2 regions of the Mesorhizobium sp. NZP2077 genome follow, and region 2 is predicted to be linked to the other one. Evidence: riboswitches for the same ligand, from Rfam matches in the RefSeq annotation. Region 2 holds a riboswitch; the other holds the start of a gene.
The links. Region 2 has a riboswitch for S-adenosylmethionine ahead of HGP13_RS07800 (homoserine O-acetyltransferase). Riboswitches for the same ligand answer to the same signal wherever they lie in the genome.
Positions count from the first base shown of each region.

Region 1 (3,407 bases), 1.6 Mb from region 2:
GCCGATCAACCATCCCGATCCGGCACACCTGCATCTCACCGGCACCGGACTGACGCATCTCGGCTCGGCGGCGACGCGCGATTCCATGCACAAGAAGCTCAGCACCGATGGCGAGGAGCAGCTCACCGATTCCATGAAGATGTTCCGCATGGGCCTGGAAGGCGGCAAACCCGCCAAAGGCCAGGTCGGCGTGCAGCCGGAATGGTTCTACAAGGGCAACGGCACGATGGCCGTGGCGCCGGGTGCCGCACTCCTGTCACCGGCCTTCGCCAAGGACGCCGGCGAGGAACCTGAGGTCGCCGGCATCTATGTCATCGGCGACGACGGCGCTCCGTTCCGTGTGGGCTTCACGCTGTCGAACGAATTCTCGGACCATGTGACAGAGCGCGTGAACTATCTCTTCCTCGCCCATTCCAAGCTGCGCAATGCCTCGTTCGGACCGGAGATCCTGATCGGCGACCTGCCTTCCGACATCCGCGGCACGTCGCGCATCGTGCGCGACGGCAACACGCTGTGGGAGAAGCCGTTCCTGTCGGGCGAAGCGAACATGTCGCACACCATCGCCAATCTCGAACACCATCACTTCAAATATTCGGCGTTCCGCCAGCCAGGCGACGTGCATGTGCACATGTTCGGTACGGCGACACTGTCGTTCGCCGACGGCGTCAAGACCGAGGCCGGCGACGTGTTCGAGATCGAGGCCGGGGATTTCGGCCTGCCGCTGCGCAACCCGCTTGAGATTGAGCAGCCGGTGAAGGTGGCAGTGAAGGCGCTGTGAGTAGATGATCTCCCCCTCGTGGGGGAGATCGGCCGCCTCAGCGTGCAGCGCGGAAATGCTTGGACAGCTTCAGGCCCTGGGCCTGGTAGTTGGAGCCTAGATCGGTGCCGTAGAGCGCCTGCGGCCGCTTCTGCATATGCTCGTAGACCAACCGGCCGACGATCTGGCCATGGTCGAGGATGAACGGCACTTCGTGGCTGCGCACTTCGAGCACCGCCCGGCTCCCGGTGCCGCCGGACGCCGAGTGGCCGAAGCCCGGATCGAAAAACCCGGCATAGTGGACACGGAATTCGCCGACCAGTGGATCGAAGGGCGTCATCTCGGCCGCATAGAGCGGCGGCACATGCACCGCTTCCTGGCTGACGAGGATGTAGAATTCATCCGGATCGAGCACGAGTTCGCCGGCACCACTCTTGTGGATCGGTTCCCAGAAATCGACGACATCCTGCGCGGCCCGCTTGTCGACATCGACGAGGCCGGTGTGATGCTTGCCGCGATAGCCGACCAGCCCGTCGCTGTCGCCATTGAGGTCGATCGACAGCGCGATGCCGCCGCCGGAAATATTCGGCGGCTCGGTGGCGACCAGCATCTCGGCGCGGTGCAGGTCATGCAACTCCGCTTCTGACAGCAGTGCGTTGCCGGTACGGAAGCGGATCTGCGACAGGCGCGAGCCGGTGCGCACGACGATCGGGAAGGTTCGCGGGCTGACTTCCAGGTAGAGCGGACCGTTGTAGCCGGCGGCGATCTTGTCGAACTCGTGGCCGCGGTCGGTCATGACGCGGGTGAAAATGTCGAGCCGTCCGGTCGAGCTCTTCGGATTGGCGGAGGCCGAAATCTCGGCCGGCAATGCCAGGCTTTCGAGAAGCGGCACGATGTAGACGCAGCCGGTTTCCAGCACCGCGCCTTCGGCCAGATTGATCTCGTGCAGCTTCAGCCGGTCGAGCTTTTCCGAAACCTTGTGGTTGGGGCCGGGCAGGAACGAGGCGCGCACCCGCCAGGCCTTGTCACCGAGCCTCAGATCCAGGCTTGCCGGCTGGATCTGGTCGGTGTCGAGCGCGCGCGACGACTTCAGCGCGCCGGACTGGAACAGCGCCGCAATGTCCTGATCGGGAAGGATGCCTGTCTGCCGCAAAGCTCCACTCCTGGGCCGTTGGTACAACCCTCTTAATCAAGCCGGCAATTGACGCAAGCGCGGCGCGGGTCTAAAGGATCGTTATCCCGTGGTGATTTGGCCGGTCGGCTTGCAGCCACGTTAAACAAGTCGCTAAAGGACCGTTGGCCGCGAGGCCGTATGGACCGGTTGCGACTTTCGCGGCCGGTTTTTTTGTGTCTGGAACAAAAGCAATGAACAGCAAGAAGCGCAACTGGAAGCCTCAGACAGCCCTCGTGCATGGCGGAACCCTGCGTTCCCAATTCGGCGAGACCTCCGAAGCGATGTACCTGACCCAGGGCTATGTCTACGAAACGGCACAGGCCGCTGAAGCCCGTTTCAAAGGCGAGGAGCCCGGCTTCATCTATTCGCGCTACGCCAACCCGACCGTCGACATGTTCGAAAAGCGCATGTGCGCGCTCGAAGGCGCCGAGGATGCGCGCGCCACGGCATCGGGCATGGCCGCGGTGACGGCGGCCATGCTGTGCAGCGTCAAGGCCGGCGACCATATCGTGGCGGCGCGCGCGCTGTTCGGCTCCTGCCGCTGGGTGGTCGAGACGCTGGCGCCGCGCTACGGCATCGAGGCGACGCTGGTCGACGGCACCGACATCGCCAACTGGGAAAAGGCGGTCAGGCCCAACACAAAACTGTTCTTCCTGGAAAGCCCGACCAACCCGACGCTGGAAGTGGTCGACATATCAGCCGTCGCCTCGCTGGCCAACTCGATCGGCGCGCGGCTCGTGGTCGACAATGTCTTCGCCACGCCTTTGCAGCAGAAGCCGTTGCAGCTCGGCGCCCACATCGTCGTCTATTCGGCGACCAAGCACATCGATGGCCAGGGGCGCTGCCTGGGCGGTGTCATCCTGTCCGACAAGAAGTGGATCGACGAGAATTTGCACGACTATTTCCGCCACACCGGCCCCAGCCTGTCGCCGTTCAATGCCTGGACACTGCTCAAGGGCCTGGAGACGCTGCCGCTGCGCGTGCGCCAGCAGACGGAGAGTGCCGGCAAGATCGCCGACTTCCTCGCCGAGCAGCCGCAGATTGCCCGCGTCATCTATCCCGGCCGCGCCGACCACCCGCAGGCCGATATCGTCAAGAAGCAGATGTCGGGCGGTTCGACGCTGATCTGCCTCGACGTCAAGGGCGGCAAGCAGGCCGCCTTCGCCTTGCAGAACGCGCTCGACATCGTGCTGATCTCGAACAATCTCGGCGATGCCAAGAGCCTGATCACCCATCCGGCGACGACCACGCACAAGAATTTGAGCGACGAGGCTCGCGCCGAACTCGGCATCGGGCCAGGTACGCTCAGGCTGTCGGTCGGTCTGGAGGACACCGACGATCTTCTGGAAGACATCGCGCAGGCGCTGAAGGCCGCAAAATAGAACCAGTCGAGGCAGCTTTCGTCCGCGCCGCGATCAGGCGCGCGACGGCGTCTCTTCCAGTTCGGCGGCCTTGGTGCCGATGGTCATCGCGTTG
Region 1 covers NZ_CP051293.1:7,259,033-7,262,439, forward strand. The annotation lists gene araD1 (AraD1 family protein) at 1-778, shown strand, start outside; gene HGP13_RS35570 (2'-deoxycytidine 5'-triphosphate deaminase) at 816-1,910, opposite strand; SAM riboswitch at 1,989-2,066, shown strand; gene HGP13_RS35575 (O-succinylhomoserine sulfhydrylase) at 2,123-3,313, shown strand; gene HGP13_RS35580 (ceramide glucosyltransferase) at 3,347-3,407, opposite strand, start outside.
Region 1: another riboswitch for S-adenosylmethionine. It lies ahead of HGP13_RS35575 (O-succinylhomoserine sulfhydrylase); the one in region 2 lies ahead of HGP13_RS07800 (homoserine O-acetyltransferase).

Region 2 (3,407 bases):
CCAGGTCGTCGGCGGTGCCGACGATGTTGTAGGCAATGATGTGCGGCAGATGCGAGACGATGGCCAGCGTCATGTCATGATGCTGCGGGTCCATCGTGTCGATGTTGGCGCCGCAGCGGCGCCAGAATTCCGACAGCTTCTCCAGTGCATCCGGATCGGTGCCCGGCACCGGCGTGAAGATGCACCAGCGATTGTCGAACAGGTCGGCGAAACCGGCATCCGGTCCGGATTTTTCCGTGCCCGCCAGCGGATGGCCGGGAATGAAATGCACGCCGTCAGGCACATGCGGCTGCATCTGCGCGATGACCGACGCCTTGGTCGAGCCGACATCGGTGAGGATCGCGCCCTTCTTCAGCGCCGGCGCGATCTCCTGCGCCACAGCGCCGGACGAGCCGACCGGCACCGAGACGATGACCAGATCGGCATCGCGGACCGCTTCCTTCGCATCGGTTGTGTAGGAGTCGCCTAGTTCAAGCTCCTGTGCTCGCGCCAGTGTCGAGGCGCTGCGGGTCGAGATGGCGACGTGACCGGCCAGCCCCTCGCGGCGGATGACGCGGGCGAGCGACGAGCCGATCAGGCCGATGCCGACGAGCGCGATCTTTTCAAACATCGGTGATGTCATGGCGTTCCGGCCTTTGGGCGTTCAGCTTTTCAGGAATGTCGTAAGCGCGGCGACAACGCCGCGATTGGCCTCTTCGGTGCCGACGGTCATGCGCAACGCGTTGGGGAAGCCGTAGCCTGAAACGCGCCGCAATATATAGCCGCGCGCGGTCAGGTAATCGTCAGCCGCCGCCGCCGAATGCTTCTGGTCGTCGGGAAAATGAATGAGCAGAAAATTGCCGACGCTGGGCGTCACCCGCAGCCCGAGCCCGGTCATCTCCTGGCTCAGCCAGGTGAGCCAGGTCTCGTTATGCGCCACGCTGCGCTCGACATGGGCGCGGTCGCGGATCGCGGCGATGCCGGCCTCGATCGCCGTCGCATTGACGTTGAAAGGCCCCCGCACGCGGTTGATCGCGTCGACGATATGCAGGGGACCATACATCCAGCCGATCCGCGCGCCACCCAGGCCGATCTTGGAGAAGGTGCGGGTCATGACCACGTTCTCCGTGCTGCCGACCAGCTCAATGCCTGCTTCATAGTCGTTGCGGCGGACATATTCGGCATAGGCCGCGTCGAGCACCAGCAGCACATGCCTGGGCAGGCCGGCATGCAGGCGACGCACCTCCTGGAACGGCACATAGGTACCGGTCGGATTGTTGGGATTGGCCAGGAACACGATTTTCGTATGCGGCGTGACAGCGGCCAGGATCGCATCGATGTCGGCGCGTTCCTCGGTCTCCTTGACCACAACCGGAGTGGCCCCGGCCGACTGGATGTAGATCTTGTAGACCATGAAGGCGTGTTCGGTGAAAATCGCTTCGTCGCCGGGCGCAAGATAGGTCTGTGCCAAAAGGCCGAGAATCTCGTCGGAACCGTTCGAGCAGATGATGTTCTGCGCGTTGAGGCCGTGCACCTCGGCGATCGCCTCGCGCAGCCGTTTGGCGGTGCCGTCGGGATAGATGTCGAGTTTGGCGGCAACCTCACGCGCGGCCTCGATAGCCTTCGGTGACGGCCCGAGCGGGTTCTCGTTCGACGACAGCTTGTAGACCTTGGCGACACCCGCCGGCGCCGTGCTCTTGCCGGGCACATAGGCGTCAATGTCCATGATGCCCGCGCGCGGGGTTGGACGTGCCTGATCCGGTGTCTGGTTCATTTTTTGCAAAATCCGTCGAAAATGCCTCCATCCGGAGGCCGCAGCGGAAATACAAGCCATGGCCGGCAATGTCGAGAGGCGGCAGTGGGGCCAGCAGCCGGCCTGGCAGCTGCCATTGACGGCAGGGCGGGCGAGTTCTAGAAGGACTGCGACAGTTCCGTGGTGATTTGGCCGGTCGGCTTGCAGCCACGTTAAACAATTCGCTAAAGGGCCGTTTGCGTGACGTAACCGGCTTTGCGAACGGCAATGCCGGTTTTTTATTGTCCGCTTCCGGCCGGACGGACGCATCGTCGGCGATTTTTCGTCTGATACGATGCAGCTAGTGAGACGAGAATGGCCGCTCTGCGCGCAGGAAAGACCAACAATGAGGCCGACCAGCCGTCGAGCCCGGTGTTGCGCTTTGGCCCCGACAAGCCGCTCAAGCTCGATGCCGGCACGCTGCTGTCGCCGTTCCAGATCGCCTACCAGACCTATGGCACGCTGAACGATGCCCGCTCCAATGCCATCCTCGTCTGCCATGCGCTGACCGGCGACCAGCATGTCGCCAACACCAATCCGGTGACGGGCAAGCCGGGCTGGTGGGAAGTGCTGATCGGCCCCGGCAAGATCATCGACACCAACCGCTTCTTCGTCATCTGCTCCAACGTCATCGGCGGCTGCCTCGGCTCCACCGGCCCGGCCTCGACCAATCCCGCCACCGGAAAACCCTACGGGCTCGACCTGCCCATCATCACCATCCGCGACATGGTGCGCGCGCAGCAGATGCTGATCGATCATTTCGGCATCGAGAAGCTGTTCTGCGTGCTCGGCGGCTCGATGGGCGGCATGCAGGTGCTGGAATGGGCCTCAAGCTATCCCGAGCGCGTTTTTTCAGCGCTGCCGATCGCCACCGGCGCCCGCCATTCCTCCCAGAACATCGCCTTCCACGAGGTCGGCCGGCAGGCCGTCATGGCCGATCCCGACTGGCATGGCGGCAAATATTTCGAGCACGGCAAGCGTCCGGAAAAGGGCCTGGCGGTGGCGCGCATGGCCGCCCACATCACCTACCTTTCGGAAGCCGCCCTGCACCGAAAATTCGGCCGCAATTTGCAGGACCGCGACCACCTGACTTTCGGCTTCGATGCCGACTTCCAAATCGAAAGCTATCTGCGCCACCAGGGCATGACCTTCGTCGACCGCTTCGACGCCAACTCCTACCTCTACATGACGCGGTCCATGGATTATTTCGACCTCGCCGCCGACCATGGCGGCAGATTGGCGGACGCCTTTGCCGGCACCAAGACTCGTTTCTGCCTGGTGTCGTTCACATCGGACTGGCTGTTTCCGACCGAAGCGAGCCGTTCGATCGTGCACGCGCTCAATGCCGCTGGCGCCTCGGTATCCTTCGTCGAGATCGAGACCGATCGCGGCCACGACGCCTTCCTGCTCGACGAGCCGGAACTGTTCGCCGCCATCAAGGGCTTCATCGGCTCGGCGGCTCGCGCCAGAGGACTCGCATCATGAGCGTCAATGGCAGCCAGCGCGTCGACCTCGAGGTCGTCGCCAACCTCATCCCGCCGCAGTCGCGCGTGCTCGACGTCGGTTCGGGCGACGGGTCGTTGCTTGAATTGCTGCAGGACACCAAGCAGGTTGACGGCCGCGGACTTGAACTGTC
Region 2 covers NZ_CP051293.1:1,574,459-1,577,865, reverse strand. The annotation lists gene HGP13_RS07810 (prephenate/arogenate dehydrogenase family protein) at 1-622, opposite strand, end outside; gene hisC (histidinol-phosphate transaminase) at 644-1,753, opposite strand; SAM riboswitch at 1,903-1,980, shown strand; gene HGP13_RS07800 (homoserine O-acetyltransferase) at 2,087-3,256, shown strand; gene metW (methionine biosynthesis protein MetW) at 3,253-3,407, shown strand, end outside.